One region of the Paenibacillus sp. J22P15 genome, then DNA from elsewhere that is predicted to be linked to it. Evidence: predicted binding sites of a transcription regulator. Region 1 holds the regulator's gene; the other holds the start of a gene.
What was found. Region 1 encodes LexA, which represses DNA repair genes until DNA is damaged. Its sites were predicted from a motif close to CGAACATATGTTCG; they were not measured.
Positions count from the first base shown of each region.

Region 1 (15,061 bases):
GCATCAATGGTGCTTTGATCTTCTTCACAACTTGCGGCAAAAATTGATGAACCGCATACTCCTCATCAATATCGGTATCCTGCAAGTTGATGTCTATAACATGAGCGCCGCCCTTAACCTGCGCTCGCGCAATTTCTGATGCCTCGTCAAACTTCTCTTCCTTCAGAAGACGTTTGAACTTGCGTGATCCGGAAATATTCGTACGTTCCCCAATCATGATTGGGCGATTTTCTGGTTCAATATATACGGTCTCTATTCCAGAAACGGCATTAGGGTGCTCCCCCATCTTTGTACGTGGAGCGTATTTCGCCATCGTCTCAGCCATTGAACGAATATGTTCAGGAGTTGTTCCGCAGCAGCCGCCAGCAATGTTCAACCAGCCTTGTTCAGCGAATGCAGACATCTTCTTAGCGAGTGAATCCGGTGATTCATGGTAGTTTCCGTTCTCATCCGGCAACCCTGCATTCGGATAACAGCTAATTGCAGAGTTAGCAATATCGCTGAGTGTCCGCAGATGATCCCGCATAAACTCCGGGCCAGTTGCACAGTTAAGCCCGATCGAAATCGGTTTCAAATGCTCTAGTGAAATGTAGAATGATTCAATCGTTTGACCTGCGAGCGTCGTTCCCATAGGCTCAATCGTACCTGAGATCATAATGGGCAGCTCTTTACCGAGTTTATCAAACGCATTGCGTATGCCGATGCTTCCAGCTTTTACATTCAGTGTATCCTGTGATGTTTCAAGCAACAGTGCATCCACATCAGCTTCGATCAAAGCAAGTGCTTGCTCATAGTAGCTCTCTACAAGCTCATCGAAAGTGACGCCGCCAGTTACAGATAAAGTTTTGGTTGTTGGTCCAAGTGCCCCAGCTACATAACGAGGCTTGTCAGGCGTGCTGTATTTATCACATGCATCACGAGCTAGTTTAGCTGCTGCTAGATTGATCTCTCTTGCTTTTTCCGGAATATCATAATCGGCCAATACAACACTCGTTGCACCAAACGTATTTGTTTCCAGAATATCGGCGCCAGCCTCAAGATACTGCTCATGAATAGATTGTATAACATCAGGACGAGTCAGAACGAGTATTTCATTACATCCGTCCAGCTCCGCGCCTCCAAAATCATCTTCATTTAAGCCTGCTTGTTGAATCATCGTGCCCATCGCGCCGTCCAAAATAAGTATGCGCTCCTGAAGCATTTGTTGTATGGTCGGTTTTGACAAATGACTACACCCTTCCCCAAAATCATTAACATATAGTTTATCAGAATACCTGTGAGGTGAAAAGGTAATCCATCGACAATCCATTTGATTTGTTTTATAATCATTATATCATTTAATCTCTATAGGAAAAGAGGGAATGTTCATGGCCGAGATTAGAATTCGCAATACAGAAGAACGAATTCAAGGTGAAGAGGCTGTTCGTGCATTTCTAGAACAGCAAGAGGTGCTTTACGAGCATTGGAATCCAGGCAAGCTAGCAGAAGGATTACAAGGAAAATTCGTCCTCACTGATGAAGAGAAACAACAAATCTTAGCGACTTTTGACGAAGAAATTAAAGATTTAGCTGAACGTCGCGGGTACCAGACTTGGGATATCATCGCTTTGTCCGATGCTACGCCTAACTTAGATGAGCTTCTCAAAAAGTTTGAAAATGTACACACGCATACAGAAGATGAAGTTCGTGCAATTACTGCAGGACGCGGCATCTTTATTATAAAAGGAACAGACGATGTAGGTTACTTTGACGTAGAACTAGAAGCTGGCGATGTTATTTCCGTACCGGAATACAAGCCGCATTTCTTCACACTTATGGATAATCGCCAAATTGTAGCTGTACGTCTCTTCATTGAAACTGAAGGCTGGATTGCTCATCCATTCGCAGATGATAAGTTTGCTTCAAACCAGGCCTAATAACAAATATAAAATAATGCAAGCCTCCCGCAAGCAGCTTTAGCTGCTGACGGGAGGCTTTTTTATTGCAATAATTTAAACTTCAAGCAATTGCAGCAGCTCTTCTAGGTGTTTAATTTCATGCGTTGGCACGATCTCGTCATTACGTACAGCTTCATGACGATTAATCCAGACCGAAGTCATACCAATCGTATTTGCCCCAAGAATATCCGTTGTCAGCTTATCTCCGACCATAATACCGTGTTCAGTTTCAACACCAAGTCGCTCAAGCGCATGCTTGAAAATAGATGCCGCTGGCTTTCCTTCGCCGAATTCACCTGAAATTATAATATGATCGAAATATGGCACTAGTTCCGGTACTCCGGCAAGCTTCTCGCGCTGTAGATCAGGTGAGCCGTTCGTAAGTAATAGCAGCTTGTATTTTCCTTTAAGCGCGTCTAGGACGCGGAACGTTTCTTCATATACGATCGGCCGTAGTCGACGTTCTGCTGGGAATTGCTCCGCCAGCTTCGCACCAAGCTCCTCGTTATCTACACCAAGTGCCTTTAAACCGAGTGTCCAAGCCGCTTTCCGATAACCGGGAGCAAGCTGCTCAAGCTTACGGAATTCCTCCTGCTCACCTTCAAGAAACGGTGCCCAGAGTCCTTCAAACGGGTTAATGCCAATCATCTTGGTGAATGGGAACGTTTCATACGATTCATACAACGCTCTTGCTTCACGGCGCACCGCTTCCTCAAGCTCATCTGGATCTACCCCAGTCTCTGCGGCTGCCGCTTGGCATGTCGCTTCGAAAGCTTCCTTAACGCTGCGATCATCCCACAGCAAAGTGTCATCCAAATCAAATAATACTGCTTGTTTAGCCATTGTTGTTTAAACTCTCCTGCCTATTTATTTTTGGTCATAAGATATGCCGTTAGCAAGTGCAAAGTCTTTCATCTTCTCCGCAATTTCATCGGTAGGGAATCGGTTAGTCAGCTTTGCAAACACCCAATTTCCACCTTTGTGCATATCTACAACAACATACCCCTTTTGTACTCGTACACCTTTGATTGAAGCCGCTGGAATACGCTTGTCACCCGTCAGACGACGTGATTGAATGTAATCTTTACCGATTGTAATGTAAGGTCTGCGTAGGAAAAATACAGAAGCGAGAAATACATAACATCCTACCGTGATCCAAAACATCGTGTCCATCTTAAAGCCTGTTGTATTTGACATCATCATGACATACATGCCAATAAACAAAATCAATAGGATAGGCGCTATGAAATTTCGTCCGACGATCTTCTCTGATTTCTCAGCATTAAAGACGATTTGACCATTACCTTGCTTCTTTCGCTGCTTATTCACAACATTCATATTTTTGCGCACTTTGCGCTCCCAAGATCGTGACAAACGAATTCTCCTCCTAATTAAAAAAACTATTCAAATGGTCTGCGAAACTTTTCAATAAAACGATTTGGGTAGTCTTCCTGAAGTGCGCTAATTTGCTCCAAACGGTTCCACACATCGCTTGGCATTTCCCATCCAATGGCGCCGATATTGTCCTCATATTGCTCGAGTGTGCTTGCGCCAAATATCGGTGATGTAATACCTTCACGTTGAATGAGCCATCTTAGAGCAACCTGAGCAGGGGATTTGTCCAGCTCTTTAGCTGCTTCAAGCAGTGCATCGAGAATAACAAAGTTTTTGTCGTTTGCCCGCAGCATCCACGAGCTCTCGCCTGCTTTTGAAGTTAACCGGCCTTCTGTGGGCACTTCCCTCGTATATCGGCCAGTCAAAAAACCTCCGCCAATAGGAGCCCAGGGGATAATCCCTACCTTCTCCTCTAAACAAAGCGACAGCATTTCGCGATCCATTTGTCTGCTTACTAAACTGTATTGCGGCTGAATCGATACGAAACGGACATACCCGCGAGCATCACTGTATGCAAGTGACTTCATTAGCTGCCATGCAAAAAAATTGGAGCAACCTATGTATCTGACCTTACCGGAAGTCACGAGATCATCTAACGTGCGCAGTGTCTCTTCAATAGGTGTTGCGTGATCCCAGACATGCACCTGATACAGATCGATATAATCAGTCTGAAGGCGTTTGAGACTAGCTTCGACACCGTCCATAATATGTTTGCGAGACAAGCCTACACCGTTAATATTACTCGAAGTGGTCATTCGCACTTTGGTAGCAAGGACGATGTCTGAACGATTTTTCTTGATCGCCTTGCCGACGATTTCCTCAGAACGACCGCTCACATAAACGTCGGCTGTATCGAGAAAATTACCTCCGCGTTCCACGTAACGATCAATCATTTCGATCGAATCCGCTTCACTTGTTGTGTTGCCAAATGTCATTGTGCCAAGGCAAAGCTCGGATACAGCTAGTCCACTTTTCCCAAGTAGATTATATTTCATCTAATCACCCTTCCGTGGATATTAAATGAGTGTAGTACACTAGACATCAACTAATGCTTAATATTGTCTTCCTCGTCAACAATTTCAATATTATCAAGCTGCTGACGAAAATTGCTTTTGAAAACGGTCAAATATTGCTTGCGAAGCTCATCTCTTTCGACAATCTCCTGATCGGATAAACCCTCCGATTTATTTTTACGAGCTAGCTCGTTAATACGCTCAATTATTTTCTCGAATTCCATTACTTGCTCTACTCCTCTCATGATGAAAAAAACTCTACTCTCTACTTTTACATTTCCACCAATCAGTTGTCAAGGAAACGAATCTCATCTCACACAATGTAACCTGTGATTTGAGTGTTCATTATTGTAGAACAACCAGATCTCCAGGCTTCAACCCTTCAAGCACTTCAGTCTGTTCCGGCGTTTCAAGTCCTATCTTAATCTCTTTTCGCTCGTACTGACCATTTCCTACATCTAACATGACAAAATGCTTGTCCTTTTCACGGATAATAGCAATGGAAGGCACCGCAGTCGTATTTTCCTTGCGCTCCGTCTCTATGGCTCCGCTCAAGCTTAAGCCCGCAATCAAATACTCATTAGGCTCAAGTACGATTACCACTTCAAACTGAGCAGCCTGATTTAAATTATTTTGATCTGTGCCTGTTTTTGCGAATTTGGACACTTTATGTACTTTTCCTGTAAGGTTCAGCTCTTTCATTGCATTCATCTTCACATTTACTGACATGCCGGCTTTTATTCGGAATACATCCTGCTCACCTACTAATGCAATAAATTGTAATTTATTCAAATCTACAACTTTGCCAACATATTCATTATCCCCAAGCGCTTGTGGTCGTTTATTCGGATTATCGAATAAAAAAATACCTGTCGCCGGTGAACGGAAACTCGATTCATTGAGCATTTTTTTCTTTTGCAGCAGTTCCTTTGCTTGAATGGTTGCCGTTACTTCATTAACATCCTTCGATAAACGGGCAATTTCTCTTTCCACGAGCGCTTTTTTACGCATATCTTCCGTAGATTCAAGTGGAGATGACTCATCGCTCAATTGAGCCAGATAGTCATTTAGCTCAGCTTCAAGCTTAGCTTTGCGCATTACCGCCTCCATTTGCATAATGTCGTTTTGAACAGCTGTCTGATCAAGATTGAACAACACATCGCCCTTCTTGACCTGCTGCCCATCTTCGACTGACCACTGTTTAACCTCCGAGCCATAAGGTGCATATACGAGAGTCTCCTGCTCATATAGAGACTTTCCTTTTACTTCAACCGTATTAGTTATTGTCTCCTTCGTTACTTGAAATGAAATAGGCTCTGAATCAGAAGCGATCTCGACAGGACGCGAAGGATTTCCGATTTTATATAATCCAAAGCTTATGCCAATGATAATAAGTCCGATAATTCCCCACTTTATTTTTCTTTTCATAATTAAACTCCTTCTCCTACTATAAATTAATCGCGTCTAATGGCTGTTAATGCATCTGTGCGTGAAGCACTTATGGCTGGATAAATACCTGAGAGAATACCGGTAGCAAGTGCAAATGCCATGCCAAGCGGTATCGTAAATATGGGAATAAATATAATGACTGAATCCTGCTCACCAGATAGGTTATAGATGAGACCATTAATGCCCCACACAATCCAATAGGAAAATAATACGCCTAGCAAACCGCCTAAAAATCCTAGCAGCGCAGCTTCAACGATGAACATATTTCGAATTTGCCCAAGATTGGCACCTAGAACTTTCATAATGCCAATTTGCCTTCTTCTTTGATAGGTTGACATCGTCATCGCAACTACAATCGATATCGAAGCGATGATTAGAATGAATACACCAATGCCAAGTGCCGCAGCTTTTATTATTTTGAACTCATTAGCAAGCCGTTCCTTCTGATGCAAATTTGTTTGCGTGGTAACGACTAGTTTTTGAAGCTGTTTTTCTACCAACTCAATTTTTGATTGCTGATCTACTTTTACAACAATGGAGTTGTAGCCCTGCTGTTCATCGTCCCCAAGCTTAAGCTCTTTCTTGAGAAGCTCTGCTGTCTCTAATGAAACGTAACCCTTCTTATCGTACATCGCTTGATCATCACTGACACCTGTTGGCTTCTTCAATACCCCGATCACGCGCAGCGGTGTACTTGTAATTTGTCCTTCCTGTGTATAGGAACGAAGCTGAATTTGCTTCTGGTACAAAACGGATGGAATACGGTTTAAGTTATCATATTGCTTGTAGACAGCTTCATCATAAGGGTTAGCTTCAATTTGCTCTTGCACCTTCCGCCTTGTCTCTTCATCAACAAACCCCATTGTAGCACCATAATTAAGTACGATTGTTCCCGCTAGTTCAGATACTTCCCCTTGCAGCATTACATTCCCAAAGGCAGAGAGCGTCTCTAAATCCGTACCAATAATTTGGGTCATCATTTGTGAAGTAAGCCCGTCTAATGTCATAACCTCCATATGATTGAGCTGCTCATATGGTGCTGCTGCTGCTACATTCTCAATTTGCCTCATGATGTTCAACTTTTGCTCCGTTAACAATCCTTTCTTCAAAGAATCATCTTCGGCAGCGGCAGCATCGCTGCTCGAACGCGCTCCAGTATTAGCTGTAACCGTTATTTCGTCCATTTTGAGATAACTATTCATTTGCTTCTCGATATAAACCTGCGCGGATTCACCAACGCTCATCGCTACAATAATTGCGGCACAGCCTATGGAGATCCCTGCTGCACATAAAGCTGTTACGACTTTCCTGCGTTTCACCTGATCCCAGGACAACCTTGTAATATCACTTATTCTCAATTTTGTATTCCCCCGGCAAACATTCTTTCTCTTGCGGTTTCTTGTTCCGTTACAAGATATCCATCCCTCAGCGTAATAATTTTTTCCGTTTGAGCTGCTACTTCACGTTCATGCGTTACGATAATGAAAGTCGTGTCCATCGTTTTATTCAGTTGCTTCAAGATGATAATGATCTCTTCTTCTGTTTTTGTATCTAGATTTCCGGTCGGCTCATCTGCAAAAATAACTGACGGCTCTGTTATTAATGATCTTGCGATACTGACACGCTGCTGTTGTCCGCCTGAGAGCTGTGATGGAAACAACTCTGCTTTATCTGGTATTCCTACTTGCTCAAGGAGAGCAAGTGCCTTTTTCTTTCTTATGAATGGATGTGTGGATTGAAATACGAGCGGCAGCTCAACATTTTCCCTAACCGTTAAATTGGAAATCAGCTCATACGCTTGAAAAATAAATCCGATATGCTTTCGCCTAAACTCTGCCAATCGGTTTTCATTCATCGTTACGATATTATGATCTGCGATAAAGATTTGACCTTCTGTCGGCTTCATCAAACCCGCCATTAAGTTTAGTAACGTGGATTTACCTGAGCCTGAACTCCCTAACAACGCAATCATTTCACCCTTATGTACATGAAAGCTAATCTGCTGCAGAACAGCGGTCGTTTCATGCCCATTCATAAATGAATGGGATAACTCTTCAACTCGTAACAAAATAGCCTCTCCTTTCAGTCCCCTTTAATAGACGATAGAATTCAGGGTTTGCACTGCAGTTCACACAAAAAAACTTTCTAAATCAAGCGGATGTGAAAACATCTGCATAACTTAGAAAGTAAAATTAATTGAATAAAATATTCCTATTAAATTGTAATAGATATTGGAACTAAATGCTAGGAATAATTAGCTTCTGACCCGGTTTAATAACAGCTGTTTGTAAATCATTCCTGTCTTTAATTAGAAAAACAATATATCTAATATCTTGGCTTTCATTTGTAAATTGCTTTGCAATATTCCAGAGAGTGTCGCCAGACTTAACAGTGATAATATTCTCTTCTACAGTTGCTGCTTGAGGAGAATTCCCTGAAGCATATGTTCCCATCATTAGGAAGCTAGTAAACAGAAGAATAAACACAGCAGCGCAAACTGTGATCTTAGCAGCATGTCGCTTCAGTAATAGTCCTACTCTTTGTTTACTCTTCGTTGCTTTGTTTGTATCTTGCTTATGTATCGTTCTATAAAAACTTGGACTCGTTATCATTTATCAGCACCCCAAACGTTTGTTCTGTTTTTAGATTACACGAACAAACGTTTGGTGTCAACGAAAAAATACGAACCTCTGTACTTAAGAACTTATGTTTGTACGAACTCCGGTTCTATGTTATAATTTTTTGCAAACCTACTAATGGAGTGATTGCAGTGTCGAAGATTTCTAACCGACAACATTCAATTCTTGAATTTATTAAGAATGAAGTGCGGGAGAAAGGCTATCCACCCTCCGTTCGAGAAATCGGCGAAGCTGTTGGATTGTTGTCCAGTTCAACCGTTCATGGTCATTTGGACCGCTTAGAGAAGAAAGGTCTAATACGCCGAGATCCCACGAAACCGCGTGCTATTGAAATTTTAGATCAAGAAGTTTCTGAAGGTATTATCCCGATGTCCGTAGCAAGAGTACCGATTGTCGGAAAAGTTACCGCTGGTGTGCCAATTACGGCGACGGAGAACATCGAAGAGTATTTCCCGCTTCCCTCCCATTTTGTCGGTGACAGCAGTGTCTTTATTCTGAATGTCATGGGCGAGAGTATGATTGAAGCAGGTATTCATGATGGAGATTATGTAATCGTTCGTCAACAACAAACTGCAAATAATGGTGAAATTGTTGTCGCGATGACCGAGGATGACGAAGCAACAGTCAAAACCTTCTACAAAGAGAAAACACATATTCGCTTGCAGCCTGAGAATTCAACTATGCAGCCGATTTTACTTCAAAATGTAACGATTCTTGGCAAAGTCATCGGACTTTTCCGCGATATTCATTAATTTTATCTTGTTAGTACATAAAGAATAGGCTGAATCCGTGCGTAAGCATCGATGATTCAGCCTATTCTTTGGTTTACTAAGGACAATTACCCAATCACTGTGACTTTATCCGCATATCATACTATGTATTCAATTCAAAAGGAGGTGCAATGAACAATGTCCGGTTATGTAGGTGGAGCCTTTACAAACACTGGTACGATTCTTGTTCTCTTCATCTTGTTGGTTATTATAGCATGCAGCTGCATGCGCTTTGGCGGCTACTAAAACAGACCTTTAATTTAATCCTTCTATAGTAAATCTCACACAAAAAGATCCATTACATGGATCTTTTTGTGCTTTTTGTGCTTTCAATCTTCTCTAATCGCATATGTTAAACCACTCGCTTCCAAAAGAAATAGGCGGGGGCTTTTGAAGGTGCATTTCGAATTAATTTTTGACGATTAAGCAATGGATAATTATAGAGAAGTCCTTCGTATACAACTTCGAGTTGCTCGTGCAGTAGAAAATCATGTGGTGTCACTTGTGTCGATGGACGTTCCCACAATGGAATGCCGCTCCTGCGCATGGTCTCTGCAACAAACTGTGAGCAAAAATAGGCGTCAGCGGGTTTAATATCAAGTTCTAGAAGCACACCTATCAATCCAACAAGATTATAACGATATTGATCTTTTTTATTCTCAAACTCACGCACAACTTGCAACAACGAAGCTCTTTGTTTATCCGATACAGCGATCTTTAGCAGTACGCAGCGCGTAGAAGGAAATTGGCGAAACGTCCCTTCATATACGTTTTCTTTGACAAACCCAGCTATCAATGGATTATTCGCCCGTTTGCGTCCAAAGCTATAAATATCCTTCAAATCATCTCCCATAACAATGGAAGCATGATTATATGGAGCACCTGTAAAAGCTTTAATCAACCTTGTAAACCATGTACCTGTGTCCGTTAATAATACGTACACAAATTGATCTATTTCGTGATCCGAATTGGATACTGTCACGTTGCTCACCTCTTTCTCGTTGAATCGACTATCCATTAGAACAAATATAGCAATAAGGCGGATTCCCGAATAGTACTAACTCTATATGGTACTGGCTATTACAAACACAAAAAAAATCCCTCAACGCCTATGGCGTCAAGGGATCTAATTTCTAGTAAAGAGTCAAATATTGATCGCGTTCCCATTGGTGAACTTGTGTGCGATACATATCCCACTCGATTTCTTTAAGCTCGTAAAAATGAGCAAGAGCGTGATCGCCAAGCGCTTCGCATACAATGTCGCTTCTTAGCATCTCATCTAATGCTTCTTTCAAATCTAGCGGCAAGCTTGGAATTCCTGCATCTTGACGCTCTTCCTCTGTCATGATGTAGATGTTCCGGTCCGTAGGAGCTGGCAGCTGTGCTTTGTTCTTAATGCCGTCAAGACCTGCTTTAAGCATGACTGCAAGAGCCAAATACGGATTAGCTGCTGGATCTGGATTACGCACCTCTACACGAGTACTAAGTCCGCGTGAAGCTGGGATACGAATCATTGGTGAACGGTTGCTTGCTGACCAGGCTACATAACAAGGCGCTTCATAACCAGGGACAAGACGTTTATAGGAATTGATTGTAGGGTTCGTAATGGCTGCCATTGCGCGAGCATGAAGCAGGATTCCTGCCATATACTGACGTGCAACAGCACTAAGGCCTAGCTTGTCCTTCTCATCGTAGAACGCATTCGTATCACCAGTGAAAAGCGATTGGTGACAGTGCATACCAGAACCATTCACACCGTACAAAGGCTTTGGCATAAACGATGCATGCAAGCCATGTTCGCGTGCAACTGTTTTAACAACTAGCTTAAACGTTTGAATTTGGTCTGCAGCCTTGATCGCATCAGCATATTTAAAATCGATCTCATGCTGACCAGGAGCAACCTCATGGTGAGATGCCTCAATCTCAAAGCCCATTTCTTCAAGTGTCAAAACGATTTCACGACGACAATTTTCACCCATATCCATAGGTGCTAAGTCGAAGTAACCGCCTTGGTCATTAAGCTCCGTAGTTGGCTCACCGCGCTCATCGGTTTTGAATAAGAAAAATTCCGGTTCAGGACCAACATTCATTGCCGTATAACCAAGCTCTTCCGCTTCCTTCAATGCACGTTTCAAAATACCGCGTGGATCTCCAGCGAAAGGTGTTCCGTCCGGCATGTAGATATCACAGATCAGACGAGCAACACGATCTTGTGTTACCCATGGAAATACAACCCATGTATCAAGATCAGGGTATAAGTACATATCAGATTCTTCAATACGAACGTAACCTTCGATAGAAGAACCGTCGAACATCATTTTGTTGTCCAACGCTTTTTCAAGCTGACTTACAGGAATTTCAACATTTTTAATCGTTCCAAGTAAATCCGTAAACTGCAAACGAATAAACCGAACATTTTGTTCCTGTGTTATACGTCTAATATCGTCTTTAGTGTAACTCACAGAATCATCTCCTTAGTTTGCACATCAATGGTTATTAAAGTCAATTAGCGCTTATTTAAGAAACGAGTTAATTGTCCTTGAATGAGTGAAGCCTGACCTGGCCTTTTCTCCAGCAATTGCTGTTTAAGTAATCGATGAAGCTGCTGATCAGATAGCTCACGTCGTTTTACTTCTGATTGCTCACTAACGATTGTTGCATCATCCGATTCTTTCGATACCGGATTCATCACTTGTTTAATTCCGGCGATGTTAACGCCTTTCTCAATCAATGATTTTATTTCCAGAAGCCGTTCAACGTCATTAAACGAAAATAATCGTTGGTTCCCTGCTGTTCTAGCAGGCACGATCAATTCATGCTGTTCGTAATACCTGATTTGGCGGGCTGTTAAATCCGTCAGCTTCATAACAATGCCGATAGGAAATAAGGCCATATTTCTGCGAATATCATCAGCCATGTCGCATCAACCTTCCAGTCGCTCTATAATATGTTCATTCTAACCTTTCGCATTCAAATGTGTCAAGTCATGTAAGGTTTAATCACAATTAAACCACTATCCACTAGGCGATATAATGCAGTCAGAACACCATATTTTGCATGAGCATACGTAAGGCCGCCTTGCATATACGCGATATAAGGTTCGCGTATCGGAGCATCTGCTGAAAGCTCCAAGCTGCCTCCTTGAATGAAAGTACCAGCAGCCATAATGACCGCATTCTCATATCCCGGCATATCCCAAGGCTCCGGCACAACATGTGAATCAACCGCAGCAGCTTGCTGGATACCTTGTACGAAGGCGATCAAATGATCAGCTTGTCCGAAACGGACCGCTTGTATAAGATCAGTACGCGGCTCATTCCATCTTGGCTTCGTTTCGAACCCAAGCTCTTCGAATAATGCCGCAGCAAGTACACTTCCTTTAATTGCTTGTCCAACTAAATGAGGCGCCAAAAACAACCCTTGGAACATCGGGCGAAGCGTGCCTAACATCGCTCCAACCTCGCCGCCGATGCCGGGTGCAGTCAAACGATATGCAGCAGCATCTACAGCAAATGCTTTACCTGCAATATAGCCGCCTGTTTCAGCTATTCCTCCGCCTGGATTTTTAATAAGTGAACCAGCCATTAGATCTACTCCTACTTGAGTAGGCTCTAACAGCTCCGTAAATTCACCATAACAATTGTCCACAAACACAATAAGATCAGACTTAATTTCTTTTACCCTATTTACAATGGTTTGAATCTCCGTTACTGTGAACGAAGCTCTCCAATCATAACCGCGAGAGCGTTGAATACCAATAACCTTTGTTTGCGCCGTAATCGATTTCTCAATTTGAGCCCAGTCCAAACCTCCGTCATCAAGAAGCGCTACCTCAGAATACTTCACACCCCAATCCTGCAAAGAACCCATACCATCACCAGGCTTACCAATTACCTTATGTAGTGTATCGTAAGGTCTGCCGGTAACATAAAGCAGCTCATCCCCGGGGCGAAGAACCCCGAATAAAGCACAGCTAATCGTATGCGTGCCTGAAACGAAATGGGGTCGTACGATCGCAGCTTCAGCACCCATAACGTCAGCGTATACTAGATCAAGGATTTCACGTCCACGATCATTATAGCCATAGCCCGTTGAACCGGTAAAATGAAAATCGCTTACTTTGTGACGCTGAAATGCTTCAATGACTTTCCATTGATTCTTCTCTGCTATCTTATCAATACTCCGAAAAGCTTCTGCTGCAAGCACCTCAGACTGCTCTGCAAGCTGCTCTAGATGATCCCATAGTCCTTGGTTTACATGATGCCTGTTCATTTTGATATCTTCTCCTTAAATTTTGCGTAGCAAAATTACTTCGTAAGCATATGCCTTAAAGTTTTGCGAAGCAAAACTACTTCGTAAGCATAAGCTAATTCACTCAATATATTGTTTCAAACGGTGCCCGTGCTGTTCATATTCCTGTTTACTTACATGAACGGTTAGCCGCAAACTATCTTCAATCACTTCTTGATTGATAACCTCACCGCTTCGGTAAGCTAACGCAATCAAATCTCCACGCTCCGCAGGAACATTAAAGGTTACTACGTCTCCGCTTAACTTATCTTGAACGATTTGCTTCAGCAGCTCGAGATCCTCAGCGTCATATGCGCTAATAACAAGGTTATCGCCGCTCGTAATCGGCAAGTCAGCTAAAGAACCATTATTTTCGCACATATCCTTCTTATTGTAGACCATGACATGCGGTGTATCGGCTGCGCCAAGATCACCCAAAATTTTGTTTACAACCGCAATTTGCTCATCACGCATTGGCGAGCTGCTGTCGATTACGTGCAGCACAAGATCAGCTTCGCACACTTCTTCCAACGTCGCACGAAATGCTGCAACGAGATCATGCGGCAGGTTTTGAATAAAACCTACAGTATCCGTAAGTATGATTTCTCTGCCATTTGGCAGCTCAAGCGTTCTAGATGTCGGGTCCAACGTAGCGAACAACTGGTTTTCTACATAAACATCCGCGTGAGTCAACTCGCGCAGCAGCGTCGATTTCCCAGCATTCGTATAACCAACCAAAGCCACTTGAATTGCACCGGATTTTTTGCGGCGTTCGCGGTGCAATTTCCTGTGACGTACCACTTCGTCGAGTACCGTCTTCAGATCAAAAATACGATCGCGAATATGACGGCGATCTGTCTCAAGCTTCGATTCCCCTGGACCGCGGGTACCAATGCCGCCTCCGAGGCGCGATAAGTTTTTGCTTTGTCCTGAAAGACGCGGCAAAAGATAGCTAAGCTGTGCCAGCTCAACCTGAATAATACCTTCACGAGTTTTGGCCCGCCCTGCAAAAATATCCAATATCAGCTGAGTACGATCGACAATCTTCAAATCGAGCGCCTCTTCCAAGTTTCGAACCTGAGCACCTGATAGTTCTTGATCGAAAATAGCTGTCGTTGCACCCAGTTCATCAGCTAATGCTTTAACTTCCTGAACTTTGCCTTTACCGATAAACCATTTAGAATCGACAGTTTCTTTATTTTGCGTGAGCGTCGTGAGCACCTCGACCCCTGCCGTCTCCGTGAGCTGCACAAGCTCTTGAAGCGACATCTCGGGGTCTCCGCCCTTACGCTTTTCTTTTGATGTAACTAAGCTTATCAATATTGCTTTTTCAATCATGTTCGGATTGGTATCGAATGTAATCTCGCTCATCTCATACTCCTTCTAAACTACACAATCATATTGGCTTTGTGTCCCATTTTAAATCCTCTGGTCTGATTGTCATTAACTCCTGCTTGGCGGGAACAGAGCTCGCATATTGCGTCAGCAGACGAACGGCTTGAAACCGAATCGCTTTCTCAATCGAATTTCTGACGTATCTTGCATTGCTGAACGAGAACATCGTATTT
Region 1 is NZ_JBWDNT010000001.1:823,623-838,683, forward strand. It holds gene metH (methionine synthase) at 1-1,225, opposite strand, end outside; gene AC0YN6_RS03845 (1,2-dihydroxy-3-keto-5-methylthiopentene dioxygenase) at 1,368-1,916, shown strand; gene AC0YN6_RS03850 (HAD family hydrolase) at 1,992-2,780, opposite strand; gene AC0YN6_RS03855 (hypothetical protein) at 2,805-3,311, opposite strand; gene AC0YN6_RS03860 (aldo/keto reductase) at 3,338-4,327, opposite strand; gene AC0YN6_RS03865 (DUF896 domain-containing protein) at 4,378-4,569, opposite strand; gene AC0YN6_RS03870 (efflux RND transporter periplasmic adaptor subunit) at 4,691-5,773, opposite strand; gene AC0YN6_RS03875 (ABC transporter permease) at 5,800-7,152, opposite strand; gene AC0YN6_RS03880 (ABC transporter ATP-binding protein) at 7,149-7,862, opposite strand; gene yneA (cell division suppressor protein YneA) at 8,032-8,406, opposite strand; gene lexA (transcriptional repressor LexA) at 8,565-9,185, shown strand; gene yjcZ (sporulation protein YjcZ) at 9,342-9,449, shown strand; gene AC0YN6_RS03900 (C40 family peptidase) at 9,556-10,185, opposite strand; gene glnA (type I glutamate--ammonia ligase) at 10,337-11,665, opposite strand; gene AC0YN6_RS03910 (MerR family transcriptional regulator) at 11,710-12,120, opposite strand; gene AC0YN6_RS03915 (methionine gamma-lyase family protein) at 12,183-13,475, opposite strand; gene hflX (GTPase HflX) at 13,575-14,864, opposite strand; gene AC0YN6_RS03925 (AAA family ATPase) at 14,890-15,061, opposite strand, start outside.

Region 2 (15,061 bases), on a different contig from region 1:
GTTGATAATGCTCCCGCCAAAAGCCTAATACGCCAGCAATCAAAGTACGAATACGATTAATTGGTGCTGTCGTAAACCTTGTATCCACATAAAAAATCATTTTTTCTGGCATTGCTTCGGACACAGGAGCCTCTGGAACCGTCATCATTAATTTCTTATACGTTACTGATACATGCGCTTTTGGCACGCCTTGGCGGCGCCTCTTCTCTTTCAAAAAAGATCATCTCCTTTCCACATACTAATTCCACATACTAAGATATGCTGGAGCGAATATAAAAGGAGATTCGATTCACGCGTATAGGTGGATATTTTCGTATCGCCATTTATTCTTTAACATAGTAAAATAAAGGAAATAATCCGGAGACAAGCGTTTAAACTCGGTACTAAAAAACATATAAGTGGGGTTAAGGTATGCAGGGGAAAAAGAAAAGATTGAACTCACGTCACTTAGGCTTTCGCAAGTTGATGACAAACCTACACATTCATACGGCTGTTATCGAAAAAACGTCTGTGCTCGTCTTTCAAGATTTCGAGCTCATTGGGAGTGGCGCTATCGACGCTTTCAAAGAAATAACGGTAGATAACGGAGATCGTGAAGAGATCGTCTTTATCGTCGGTGAGCGATATATTAAGCGCAACTGTATGCTCGTGTATGCGAAGCGGGAAGCGTTTTGGAAGGATCCGATACCGTTAAGCTAACTGGCAGATTAATGGAAAAAAACTTTTTGTAGTTTCAGTAAATTATTAGTGATAAATTAAAGATAACGAAAAGTAATGGATATAATAGGAGGCTACTCAATGAGCGAAATCAATGCGATTGAAAATGCTATTACAAAGTTCAAAGGCACCCAATACGATACAACAAAATTGACTGATGAAGAACTTGAAATTTTACAAAAATTTGCCCCTGCTTTATTAGTATCTACCAAATTCATTCAAGAAGGTAGCAAAGTACAGAAAAGAGTATTTAGCACTATCGATAAAGCAATGGATATTTTTGCAGACCAAATAAAGAATCCAAATTCAACTCCAGAAGAAAGAGAAATGTTGAATTATCGAATCGAACGAATGGTTGATCGAGCTTTAAAAAAAGATACGGAGTTCAAACAGTGGATGTTGGTGAGTGGTAGTCTCATAGTTGGAGGATTAGTAGGTGGAGGATTCTGGGCAGCAAAGAAAATCAACTCACACAGAGAATCTCACTTCAACTAACAGGGAAACGTTAGCTGAATAAGATCCTGTGCAGCTGGTCATACGATCGGCTGCTTTTTTTACAAGATAAGATAAATTTAAAGTCGTCGTTTTTAGAATGAACAGTATGAAATTATAGGAGTCCTAAAATGAAAAAGAAAATGAACTATTTAATTTTAATTTTAACGATCATTTTTATGGTTGGTTGTACCAATTTAGAAGATACATCCAGTACAGATGTAGAAACAGATTCACAAGAAGTAACCACAGATACAACAAATAAAAATAGTGAAAAAAGAGAAGCTGTCAAAGCGGTTGTTGATGAACCAGTAGGAGAGGAAACATCAACACAACCAAATAACGAATTGTTTTTAGGATACAAGCTTATCGAGGTTGATGGTGGTGATTTGTCTGGGCATCGTGAACCTAATGTTGTTGTTGACATTGGTTACGGAGACCGTGAATATTGGGCATTTACCAATGAATATGGGCAATTAGTGCGCGTCATTGCCGATAAACTTATTTTGCAAGACGACCAAAACGAACCGGTATTATCATCTGGCAGGTATTACCCCGACGAAGCAAAGGTTCCTGGTGTTGAAAGTGATGTTTTAGATGAAGGGCATGTAATTGCTGATTCTCTCGGAGGGGTATCGAATGCCTATAATATTACCCCGCAAGATAGCACGCTTAACCGGCATGGTGACCAAGCGTATATGGAAGATACGATACGCAAAGCAGGCGGAGCAACGAATTTTGAAGCGATTATCACCTATCCGAATACAAAGACCCAAATTCCTTCAAGTTATCAATACACCTATACATTAAAGGGGAATGTGATCGTTGATAAATTTGACAACGTGAATCCTGATGAAGTAAATGAATCACTTGGATTATCAGGCAGTGATTCTTCTGATTCAACCAGTTCAGAGGATCTTTCTAGTGTCGATACAAACGGAAATGGAAAGGTAACGATTAAAGAAGCGAAGGCAGCCGGTTATAGTATGCCAATAATGAGTGACCACTGGCTGTACAAATATATGGATGATCGTGATGGTGACGGAATGGTAGGTGAATAAGTTAAAACAGGGAGCAGGACGCCGTCGCGTTGCTCCCTATTTTATTGAAGTAACGGATAGGATAAGAACAAATCCTTTGACTAAAGAACGTATGTTCTCATACAATAACCATGAGGTGATTTGTGGTTATGAGCGTGAACAGTAAGAAACTTCATGGCAATGGTCGATGGGAATCATCGCGTATGATGCTTCCAGAACACCGCGAGCAGTATATCGAGCTCATGCAGAGGGATCGCATAAAAGCAGCTGGGCTAAAGCCTGAAACGCCTCCGGCGTCACGTGAGGAGCTGCAGATGATGCATGACTTTGTTTTGCTTCCGATGGCTTACACGATAGCCGAGAAAAATCGCAGACAGGTCGAAGAGAAGGCACGGTTACTTCGCGACCTATTCACCAAGGCGACCGATATTGTTCTTGGTCGCATGCAAGCCGATTTAGAGGAAATAAAACAACAACTGAAGCGGGCGAATATCACCGTTATCGCTGGCGAACGCATCGATGGAGTAGCGTCATACTCGTACAGATGCCGTAGTCACAACGGCGCCTTTGCCATTACACGGGAGTACGCGAAAGATCACATCGGCAAGATGATTGGTCAATATATAAAAGGATTATTCTAAAAACAAATAAAGCTGCGCTCAAGGGAGCACAGCTTTATTTGTTAGAGGACAAATTCTACAAAACTAGGACTTCGCATGAGCCCTTTTCTTGTCCAGCACTGAAACTTCACTCGGCACGAAAGCTTTGGGTCGAGATAGATCCAATCCTTATCCTCGCCTGTCACCAGTTGCTCGTATACGCCAGAGAACGCTTTTCGCGCTTGCGGCGGAACAAACTCGGTTAGCCCAACATACTTTTGATCTTTCATAAGACTCCAACCGAAATCGCCTTTACGAATTGCAGCAATGGACACCGTCTCGTACAAATAGTTCTTTATTTTTAACCAATCTTGGGAGCGGAAGTCGATCCGATATTTGCTCTCGCGTCTTTTGGATACGATGCCTTCCAAACCCATGGCTTTGACTTGTGAAAATAGATTTTCCCCATCCTCATAACTTGGAACAACAGAAATGACATTGCTTGGAACGACTACATTGTCTAGCTGCTCAAGTCTTTTGTAAAGCGGCTTATCCATCACAGATTCGCCATTCATATAAAGAAGATCAAATGCTGCAAAATGAACAGGTGTAGCACTTTTCTTCTGACCGCTACGAGCCATAAAACGCTCCATAACAAATTCAAAGCATGGCTTGCCTGATTCATCAAAAGCGATCATTTCTCCGTCTAAAACAACGCTTGTGGCATTTATTTCGACATCTAACAGCTCGGGATATTGTTTCGTGCAATCCGTCCCATGTCGGGTATAAATCTTGAACCCATCTTCGGATAAGTGCAATAAAGCGCGATGACCATCAAACTTCATTTGATGAATATAATTGCCGTTTGGGACATCCTCGCTTCTTTTATGAAGGAGCATTGGTTTAATTGGTTCTAAGAGCATAGCAATCACCAACAATAACGTAACATATCCAATCTCGATGCACATTAGGGGAATAATGGGCAAAATCTAACTGCAAGCAATTTGACACGATAATTGGTCATCATTTTCACAAAAAAAACCTGGTCATAATGACACAGCTACTTCCCGTGTCATTTTTTTTGCTCATATTTTTGAATCTCTTCCTGTATAATGCTCATCAGCTCTTTAACTGATTTAATTGGAATTGCAGCAGCTTCTCTCAACTGGTACCAAGAGAGACGTTGACCATTTTCATAAGATTGTTTTGCTGCCCATCTAATCCTACGAATCTGATATTCTTTGACTGACTCCACTACCTCATTTAATTTCTTAAATGAAAGAGGCAGACGATTTAAGTTTGAACGGAAGTCTTGACCGATTGTTTTAACTAAGCTGAGTTTTGTAACACGAATGGGATAACTTTCTTTATCTTGGATTCGTTTTGCAGCTGTTTGGATTTTTTCCACTAGCTCTCGGTCCACTTCATCCCAAGCTATCAATGATGATTTACGCCCCTTTTTTTCCGGGGCATTATTTCTTAGCCATTCACGATCATGCCGATATAACCAAACATAGCCGGTTCCAGCACGTTTAGCAAGAAAGTGTATACCTTCATTACTATAATTTTTTCGTGCTTCCATCCACTTTGCTCGGTTTTCCCTACGTAGTTCTTCAAATCGACTGTTATCTCGAGTATGATGCGGGATTACAGCTATACCAGCAACTTTTCGTTGATAATATTTACTGGCAGCCTTCGCTGTTATCCCTAATCTCAGTCCAATTTGCGCATACGTTAGTTTATCCTTTTGTTTAAACTCGATAAGCTTTTGTTCCCATACAGTTCCATATTGCCGAACTGTATCCAAGCGATACCTATCCGAATCAGAAATATCCGCGCCGCTTCTCGTATAAACAAAACCACAGTTGCAAGTAAATACACCTAAAAAGTCACCTGTAATCGTGTGTCGTTGAATATCACATTGAGTTACAACGGGCTGATGGTAATGGTTAGCCGCTGGATTTAAGCATATCCAAGGAGATTCACTGAATGGTTTAGCATCAGTGACAACTGTTTTACAAAAATCTTCTGGCGATATATCTAAAAAAGCCATCATTAATAAATGTCGAAGAGGTTGAACATAGTTAACAGCGGACGGTCTAAACAAACTATAGAGCCATGGGGGTTGCTTTTCGCTACATTTCATCTCAGTTAGATAGTCTATACCAAAAAAGGCTTCTACATCGTCAGCTAACTTCTTAATTTTTATTCTATTGCTTAACATGACATAACCCTTTTGTTTCAGATAATGCATATACCTTAATCGTAATTCATCACGTGTAAGAAACGGAACCCCATCTTGTAGATATTCATAACTAGCCTTTGAAATAAAAATATCATTATCCGTGACTTGATTGATATCATAAGGTTCAATTAAATATTGAGTGTTACTCAAAATTCTCTCCAAATCATATATATCGTGGCGAAATCCAATTTCTCTCATTGATGGTACTGAATGCACTGGACTAGATATTAATCTTTTTTGGTGTATTACACATACCTTTACACCAGGTAATTGATGCGCACGATGCCAATATGCTTCATGGTAATGTTGTCGATCGGCTTCTACGCATTTTAAGCAAAATTGCAAATACTGAGGAGGTCTTATCAAGCTTTGCGTAATGCCTGAAGAAATAATTGTTTTCCAGCCCTCTGTCCCCTTCATTCCTTCCATAATGATTTCAGCACGTTCCTCAGGTAAAAAATACCGATAATAAGGAAATACGGTATGTTTATCTATCAGCTCTTGTGGAGTAATTTGAGAGGATACATTCATTCTTTCACAAAGACTATTGAGATGACTCGGAAGAATAATCGAACTCGGTATAGTTCGTTTGCCGAACAAGTCCTCAGCCGTCTTCGTCAATGAATCATTTCCCGATCGGATATGATATCTGGCGTAAATACTATAGAGAAGCTCATCTGGATACGGCGTCGGGAAAAAATTAGGCATACTTTTAAAACTCCTTTCTACCTAGTATATGCAGGTCGAAAGGAGTATATCTAACTTACAAAGATAAACAACAAGAGCCGACAATTAGGCTATTCTTGTTGTTACTCACGCATTTTTAAAGATGCTATACTGCGTAATTAGTTTATCAATTTCTTCTTCTACAGAAATTGAGCGTTCTTTTCCCAAAACAGCTTGGCTCAATAAAGTTGTCCTGGTCACTTCGTTTCCACTTTTATCAAGCGTACTAGCAGCCCATCTTAAACGACGTTTTTGGAAAGTGTCCCTGTCTTCAACAACGGAGTCCAAAAAGGCTTTTGTCAGAGGAAGTTTATCAATTTGACTAGCCAAGACCCCGATTATACCTAGAATATTACCTAATCGGTTTTTGGTTATCCTTTGCGGCTTTTCATTCAAAGCCAAGATTCCATCTACCGCCGTTTGGATCATGGATAAGAATTCTAAATCTCTTTTCTTCCAATCAACTCTGTCGCCCATATATGTTACCTGACTTTGATTGGTAGTGGAGTTTTCTTCAAACCATTCCGCATCATGCCGTTTCAACCAAGTATAATCCTTGCTTGCCAACTCACGTAGTTCTTTCATGGTGGCATTAGGACTTGTTTGTTTGGCTTTTAACCAACGGTTACGGTAACCATCTCGTACACGCTCGTTAAATACGAATCTTGATTTATCTTCCTGCAAGGGCTTTATATTTGTTTTCTTTAAACCCTTATGGAATTTTAAACTGTTTAAGAGTATGTACTTTTTTATTGTTGTACTGGATGTATTAAGCTGCTGTGCCAAATCATTTAGCGTATAGCAACGTTTATCTACAAGTTCCTTTAATTTGCTATTCCACACATGTCCGAACTCCTTAACTTTGCTGATGTCGTACCTATCACTTTCGTTTCTTTCAAAGCCTATCCGACAATAAACAAATCCACATTCACATGCGAATGTGCCTACAGGCTCTTTCGATTTTTGATCGATGCTGATAATCATATCCTGAATTACTTCTTTTCTATAATGATCAGCTGCAACGTTTAAGCATAACCACGGACCTTTGCCAAATGGTGCGTATTCTTGCTCTTGCAAGAAATCTGTATATGGAGCTTTAATTAAAAAACGTGTAAATACTAATTGATGAAGAGGATGTACAGAGCGATTATCATCCATTCGTAGGAGCTTGTTCATCCAATTATTACTTTGGCTTTCACTCAATTGACACTGGACAAGTTTTAAAAAATCCTCTCCGTAATAATCAACAAACTCGGAACGTACTTTGTCTTGTCTCACCCTGTCTTTAGCGGCTAGTCCTTTTGATTTCAAACGAGCCTTTATTTGTTCATTTATCCAGGATTGTTCTTTTACCAATCCCCAATTTTCAATCAGCCACTTTATATCTCTGGCAAGATCAGTACATTGGTTCATCATTCTATCCGAGTATATATTCTCGTCCAGCTCCAACGGGCAGTTATGAAGATTTGCTTCAACTAGATTCCGGTTGATACTTACAATTGGAATATTGCTATTTTGTAAAGGTATTTTGTGATGTGGGCATACGATTACCCCAGGAATTTGATGCAGCCTTCTCCAATACATTTCATTATATTGTGCTAACTGCTCCTCAGCACAGTTTGGACAATATCGTAAATAATAGTGATTGCTAATGGTGGACGCTACAATACCTGTAAATGCATGGATACCATGACCATCAGAATCCATCATAGCCGCATATATTCGTGCAGCTCTATCTTCGTTTAAAAAGGCTGCATAAAACGGATACAACGTATGGTTAACAATAATCTCACTCGCATCTAACTTAGTAGGTCCTGGCAAGTTTTCTATAAAAGTCACAATCCCACACGGAAGATCAAATGATATGGATGCTTTTTTCTTATTAAAGAGATCCTCAAATGTTGCGCTGGTACTATCATTACCTGAACGGGCATGATACCTTGCAACAACACTATAAAATAACTCATCGGGATAAATTGTAGGTAAGAACGTAGCTGCCGCCATCTCAAACACCTCTTTAAAAAGTATTTATTTCAAGTCTGTTCATATTTTCCAACAATGAAACCAAACTTAAATAACATATTTTTAAGGAGCTAAAAAGTTTATGAAAATAGATAGGATCAAAAATTTTGTAATATAGCGGGCAAATTTTGCATAGTGAGTAATCATTTTAGAACAAGATTTTGCGGGGATAAAAACGGAGACGATTTAAAACAACAGATAATGCTAGCTTACTGGAAAATAATAAAAATAATGCTTCAATACAACCTATATATGTAAACTAGCGAGCCATTTAGCTCGTCAGTTCGTCCAGTTCGTCAATAAGTCGGTCACTGAACAGACCTTTTCCTTCTAATTCTGAAACATCTATTTCTTTTGCCTTTCTTTTTGTAGCTGCCGGTTTATGTTCTATTTCTTCATCCAGCAACCTCAGCGCCTCTCGAGCAGCCATATTAACATCAAGCGGTTTGTTGTACTCTTTAATACTTTTAATTGCAATTAATGCAATTTTCTCAGCCTTTTTCGCGCTGATACTATCATCGAATACAAGTAATTTATTGATTACTTGGTTAATATGAGGCAACGATTCCTCTTCCGCCAACTTTTCGTTAGCTTCCTTGATGATTTTTGCTCGATTACTGCCTCGTTTAGGCGAGTTACTTTTGATTAATTCTTCGATATCAAGCGGGAGAATATCGCCATACTTCATTAAAAGTTCCTCGTTACCGGTGCGAAGCGCCTCTATTACTTCTTGTAGTGGCTTGAAATTTTTGTTTGCCACTTGTGAAATCAACTTTGGCGTAAGAATCTCTTGGTTCGTTGATATGGCATGGATTTGGCTGATGGCGAACAACTTCACCACTAAATCCAATATCCCTTGGGTTTCATCGTATATGAGCTCCCTCATTTCATCAGTCAGTTCTGTCGTTTTCTTTGTCCACTGATAGTTCCAAAGCCCATCAAGGAACATATTATAGTCGTTCCACTCTTCCTCATTGTCTCGCCGGAGCCGTCCCCAAGGCGACGACCCCATTCCAGTTCCTCGCTTCAAGATCTTGAACTGTCCTCCAATAACTTTTGCAGCTTCGTAATTGCCTACAAAAATGATTGGAACGCCTAGTCGATTGACCATATTTACGAAAAACCTAAGCATTTTTTGTCCGCCATCCCTCGATCCTGAGAGATTCTGTATTTCATCAACAATCAAAACTCCGATGCTATGATTATTAACTATCTGAATCATTTGCGTCATCATTTTTTCTGTTGATGAACTACTTTTTCCGAACTTGTCAAGGTACGACGACCTCTCACCTAAAATTTTGTCAACCCTCTCAAAAAAGCTCATACATAATCCCTTTAACGATGCGCCATCATGTGGACAGTCTAATTTTAAAAATGGGATTTGGTACATGACCAAATGCTTCTCTTTATACTTACTGTGCTCAATAACGCTTGGATAGAGATTAATCACCTTTTCGAGTGATTTTGATTTACCGGCACCAGAAATGCCTAAAATCGTAAATCCAAGAGAAGGATTCATGTGTTCTTCCGTTAGCTCATATTTTCCCGTCTTCAGCTGATCAAATGCATCACGTGATCGCTTAACATGCTCCAGACCAAGTGGGCTTCTAGTGCAATAGGCTTGGCGCATTATTAGCGAAATATCTCTCTCCAAATCAATATTTTTCTGAAACGGAAGGAAATATTTAAAAACACGTGGGATACAATGCATACGGTGAACTGCTTCCAATTCTTTTTCGCGTTCATCGAATGCGGGGTAAGTGAGTAAGCTGGTTATAACCTTTTCCTCATCCAATATTTCCGGAAGAGCCTCAATTAATGGATTCCCCTGATATTCTGTGACCAACTGATCTGTGTATTCTGCTGTTACCAATACAATCATCCCTTTCTATTTAAATACTTCAGCTTTGCGCTGTTTTTGGAGCAAGGCAAGTTTTTCAGCAAAGGTTTTATGCTTTGAAGAAGCTTCGCCTGTGTCTACAACTCCCGCTTGTGGCTCAGATTCAACCACTACTTCTTTCAATTTTGGAACAGATATTTCATCCGCATGTGTAGATCCTACGTTTTCCTGCTCAGCAGGCAATTCGAAAAACTCTTCATCCCGCAATTCTTGCTTCTCAATCGCTCTTCTTTCCGGGAGATTTTTGATTTTTCCAGCTTTACTCTCCACCTTCTTCCCTCTGGCTTTTTTAGCGCTTTGTTTCACTAGCTCTTCATCTTCGTGAAGTACAACAATTTGCTTTTCCAATGCTTCTTCTTTCCCAATGCTTTTTCTTCGACTTTCAAATTCGTTCAAATAGATTACCTCCGCGATATCCAAGTCTTTAAACCTCGACTCAGTGTCTTTGAGATAACATTTTTCGTAACTTTTTCCCCCTGCGGAACGAATGTAGATGTGATTCATGTTACTGGTAAAATCAAACGAAACATCTACTTTCCAACGCCCTTTCATTGCGGCTTTTGCATCCCACCTTTCTCTTATTGCGGTTTCACAAGTATATTTCATCCCCCTAAACTCAATTCCTGACTCTGTTACACTTCCTTTCCCTGCACGCATTAGGTTCAACCTTACGGTATCTTCTTTGTGCCACCGCATAATACCCTGGTATTTACGGATTCCCCAGTTCCATATCTCGTATGGTTTTGAATTGATGTCCTCTTCGATCATTGCACGAGTTCTCTTGTAACTTTGCAGTACAGTGGTATTGTGTAAAACCACTGACCTCAAAATCTTTTGACGAAACTCGTGAATGTCTAACATTGCATCAAATCGATAATCTTGCCCTGTTCTTTCCTTTAAATCGAGAATAACTCGTCCAGGAGTGAACGGTAGTGTTGACCCCTGTATGGTTCTAAAGTACCGCTCCACAATGCCCTTCAAATCACCCCTACCGGGAGGAGCCACAGTTATAGTAGTATTGAAGGCAGTAATATAATTGTTAATCAATGTGCTCTTAAGCTCTGCATTATCGCAGACAATTTTCTCTGGAATATGGCTGCAATTCCACATTTCAGCTGAGATTTCTATGCCAAACTCTTTACAGAAAGCTACTTTATCTGTAGAGGCATTTGCTAATGCCATTTTTGCGCCATCCCAGGATGGACCCTCTAATCCTATATAAACGCCGGCAACTAAGCGAGAAAACACATCAATTGCAACATATATTACAGGTCTACCAATGATCCAACTTCGATTACTGCGACTAACTAAATAGATATCTGCGATTGTTGCATCAACTTGATACACCTGTCCTGGAGATGTAACTCCTTTCATTGAGTTACTATTTAAAGGACGTTTCAATAAATCATATGCTTTATCTCCACGTCTGGATTTATAGTCCTCAATCTCATCTTTACCTTCAGTCTCATACCAATAAGTGAACTGCTTTACTGAAGGTTTTTCCTTTTTGACACTCGGCAGTTTATCATCTTGTCTCTCGGTAAAGAATTCTTTGATCATTCGGATATAGGTAGCTGATAAACTAGGCTCATCCTTGCTCCTATACCATTCATCAATTGCAAAACGGAAATACTTCTTTATTGTTGGCGATATAAAAATCCCATCGCCCAATACATCGGGATGTTTACGTTTTCGTCCCCTCTTCTTTCCGTTTTGTGGCTGTGTTCTTGAAGCGCCAGCTTTTCCGCAATTTGAGTAATCGTATAGAAAAGCGTCTTTTGTCATACCCCTTTGCCAAAATAATCGCAGATAGTTTCTTACCGTTCTTTTATTACTATCAAGCTCGACAGTTATTTGGTTAATAATTTTACTCCTTTCTTTTTCATCAAGAAGCAGGCAATGTGACTCGTATCGCGAAAATGGCTCAAATACTTTCCATAAACGATCTCGACGATCTTTGCTTTTTTGGTCTAATGTATCTTCATCGACCAACATAACGAATGGATCGTCGTCTAATCGCTCGATAAGATCTGCTTCCGCCAGATTTATAAAAGCGTCCAGTCTCAATTGAAAAGGAAAACCTGATTTTTTATCATCGATATTGAAGAAATACATAACCCTTTCTTCATTATCAATGTGAATCAACCTCGCAATTATCTCCTTGTCCTCTTGAGTGATCTGATAAATACCTCGTAATTGCGGGATAACCTCAGTCATCTTAAACCTCCTCGTAAAATGAGATTTCCTTGATAAGGCATGATTCGCATATACTCCCATCCATACTCGCTCGTACTATTTTACGAGCTAATAAATGGCGGAATAGATACAATGCCGTCCCTAGTGGCAAATTTTCACGAAAATCAAGCTTAGTGCAAACATCGCTGACCTCATGACCTTTAGGCGACGTTTTCAGCGCATGTATCAGAACCGGTATCACTTGCTTCAATTCTCCAATGCTGAGCTCTTCACTGGATTGTAGGGTATAGGCGGTTCGAAACCAAAGGTAATTTGAAATCAGTCTCATGTTCATTTGTGCTTCTGTCACAACAGCAAAATCGATCTTTCGTCGGGACCAATATGTGTGCTCTAAAAGCATCATTTTTAGTGCACTCCGATCACTTTTCTTGCTTTGTGGAATAATGGACCTCGCGATATTTTTATACCGCCCATTTTCAAACGTTGTAATCATGAAATCAGTTGTAAGAATCTTGGGCGTTCCTGTCTTCAGGTCTATCGGATACTTCAAGTTAATGCTTTCTGCGATTTCAATCGTCTCGACCCTATCAAAGAGTGGATATCGCTCACGAATATCAACCACCTTATCGTTCCATTCAAGTAATAAATAATAATGGTACTCAATGTTTGATACCAAGTGATGGATCCGATTAGTTTTCAAACCGGGCACTTTATTTTGGAATCCGGATGAATAACCCGATTCAACAGTAAACCACGGCTTGTATTTTCGCCCATATCCCTGACCGTAGCCTTCCTTAATATGGCGCTTGATCTTTTTCTCGCTCCAATACATTCTTGGACTAGTCAAAATTCCACCTCCAGTTTTTTCAATTACTTATACTAAAGAGTAAATTCCATACGAACAAAAAAAGGTCGAGTACATAGTTCCCCCCTCTAATGGAGTTCTATGTACTCGACCTTTTAAATAAGTTAGCTAAATATTGATGGCAATACCATTAATATTACCATTTTAGCCCATTTTAAACACTTTGATGAAAGTTTTTTTGGCTAATTCTATCTTCCCTCAGAAAAATGGGTGAATCGCTACTGTTATCGATGGAATATCGGTAATTTTGAATCGTAAAGCTTTAGCACCCTAGAATAGAACACACATCCGGTATTTGTCCGCTATTAATCAAACCCTGCCCACATCCTTACTTGTTCTTGCATGCTATTTTCTTTTCACTCCAATACAGACTCGGACTCGATAAAAAAGTCACCTACAGAAAAATTCCTGTTGATGACTTTAGAACACTTTCTCCCACCTAAACCTTAAAGGATCAACTTTATTTTGAAGAGACCTACTTTATTTATTTGGGACCTACATTAATTACTTAGGATCAACTCTTTTGTCATTATACAAATCTCTGTTACTTTGCGAGACCGATCACGAAACCTCGATAAATGAATGACGATATCGATCGCAGAAGAAATTTGCTGACGAATAACCTGAATAGGCAGTTCAGCAGCGCTTAGCACCATCGTCTCAAGTCGAGCCATCATATCCTTTGCACCATTGCTGTGGCCAGTAGACATGCTTCCGGCATGACCGGTATTAAGTGCTTGCAGCATATCCAAAGCCTCACCGCCACGCACCTCACCGACAATAATACGGTTAGGTCTCATCCGAAGCGATGCCCTTATGAGATCACGAATCGTAATCTCGCCTTTCCCCTCCGTATTCGCATTTCGTGTCTCCATCGCTACCAAATTTGGAATCGCACGAATTTGCAGCTCTGCGGAGTCCTCAATCGTAACTATTCGCTCGTCCTCCTTAATAAATTGCGACAATGCATTTAAAAAGGTGGTTTTACCCGTTCCCGTTCCTCCGCTTATAAACATGTTGTACTGCGCCCCGACCATCTCTTTCAGAAATGATGCCGCTTCTGCCGAGAGCGAGTTGATAGACACGAGCTCCTCCATCGTTAGCGGCTGGTCAGGAAACTTTCGAATCGTCATGCATGGTCCTTTCAATGCTACTGGCGGCAGTACGACATGTACTCTAGAGCCATCCTTAAGACGCGCATCAACGATTGGCGAAGACTCATTGACGACGCGGTTCACACTAGCGACGACGGTCTGAATCAGGTCCTCTAACCGTTCTCTGCTCTCAAATGAAACCGGCAGCAAGGTCATTCTTCCTCTCCGCTCAACAAATATTTCTGCATGATGATTAATCATAATTTCGCTAATTGAAGCATCCTCCATCAGCGGCTGCAAAATATCAAGCCCTCGAAAGGAATGAAACAGCCTGCGTACAAGTTTCACCTTCTCGGTTGCAGTGAGGGGATGAGTGTCGCACCATTCGAATACAATCTCTTCAGCAATTCTCATCAGACTGTCATCTGATAGAGAACCGCTAAAATCAATTTTTGCGCGTACCTTGTTGCGAAGTTCTAACACCGTCTCATCGCTCAGCAACCTGTCCTCCTCCTTCCTTGTAAAGCTGTTTGAATAATTGTTCGACTGCTGCCCTAAATAAGGGTGATGACAACAGCGGTACATGACTTGCTCCCCGCCATTCTGGAATTTCTGGAAGTGCCACCTTGGCGTATGCCATGCCTTCTACATCGTTGCTAATGGCATGTGCGGGCAGAGCAACATAATTTTTTACCCCGATGAATTTATTGGACAATAAACTAAATCTATGGCTCCACTTCTGCTCTCCATAACGAAGAGCCATTTTTTGTTTATTTCGTACAGAAGCATCCTCGTTCACTACCCAAAGCACCTGATCTGACTGTTCAAAAATAGCAAGCTGCAGCTCATCCAGTCCGGAATCCATATCAACGACAATCAGATCATACTGTCCGCTGCGAGCAATAGTATCCACTAAGCCGACCGCATCTTCCTCACTGAGCGTCACTCGATCCTCCAAGTTTGTACAAGCAGCTAAGTAATCCCCCTTAAGCTGCGCATCACGTTTCCGGTGCTCCAAGAGCCATTCCACCGACTGCCCTGGCTGAGCCTTGAGTCCATACAACAGCTCAGATAATCCTTCTTCCTTTGCTTCCCCCGTCTTCACACCGCTTGCATATTGCTGCGAGCCAAGCCATGATTCCGAGGTGTTCCACCTTTCAAGGTT
Region 2 is NZ_JBWDNT010000003.1:71,918-86,978, reverse strand. It holds gene AC0YN6_RS08675 (hypothetical protein) at 1-214, opposite strand, end outside; gene AC0YN6_RS08670 (hypothetical protein) at 433-699, shown strand; gene AC0YN6_RS08665 (hypothetical protein) at 799-1,212, shown strand; gene AC0YN6_RS08660 (DNA/RNA non-specific endonuclease) at 1,341-2,270, shown strand; gene AC0YN6_RS08655 (YhjD family protein) at 2,399-2,890, shown strand; gene AC0YN6_RS08650 (ATP-dependent DNA ligase) at 2,932-3,771, opposite strand; gene AC0YN6_RS08645 (TnsD family Tn7-like transposition protein) at 3,921-5,801, opposite strand; gene AC0YN6_RS08640 (TnsD family transposase) at 5,907-7,823, opposite strand; gene AC0YN6_RS08635 (ATP-binding protein) at 8,113-9,714, opposite strand; gene AC0YN6_RS08630 (hypothetical protein) at 9,730-11,958, opposite strand; gene AC0YN6_RS08625 (TnsA endonuclease C-terminal domain-containing protein) at 11,960-12,784, opposite strand; gene AC0YN6_RS08620 (CpaF family protein) at 13,303-14,394, opposite strand; gene AC0YN6_RS08615 (P-loop NTPase family protein) at 14,384-15,061, opposite strand, start outside.
Region 2: the regulator LexA is predicted to act here: its motif matches at 2,355-2,368, upstream of AC0YN6_RS08655 (YhjD family protein).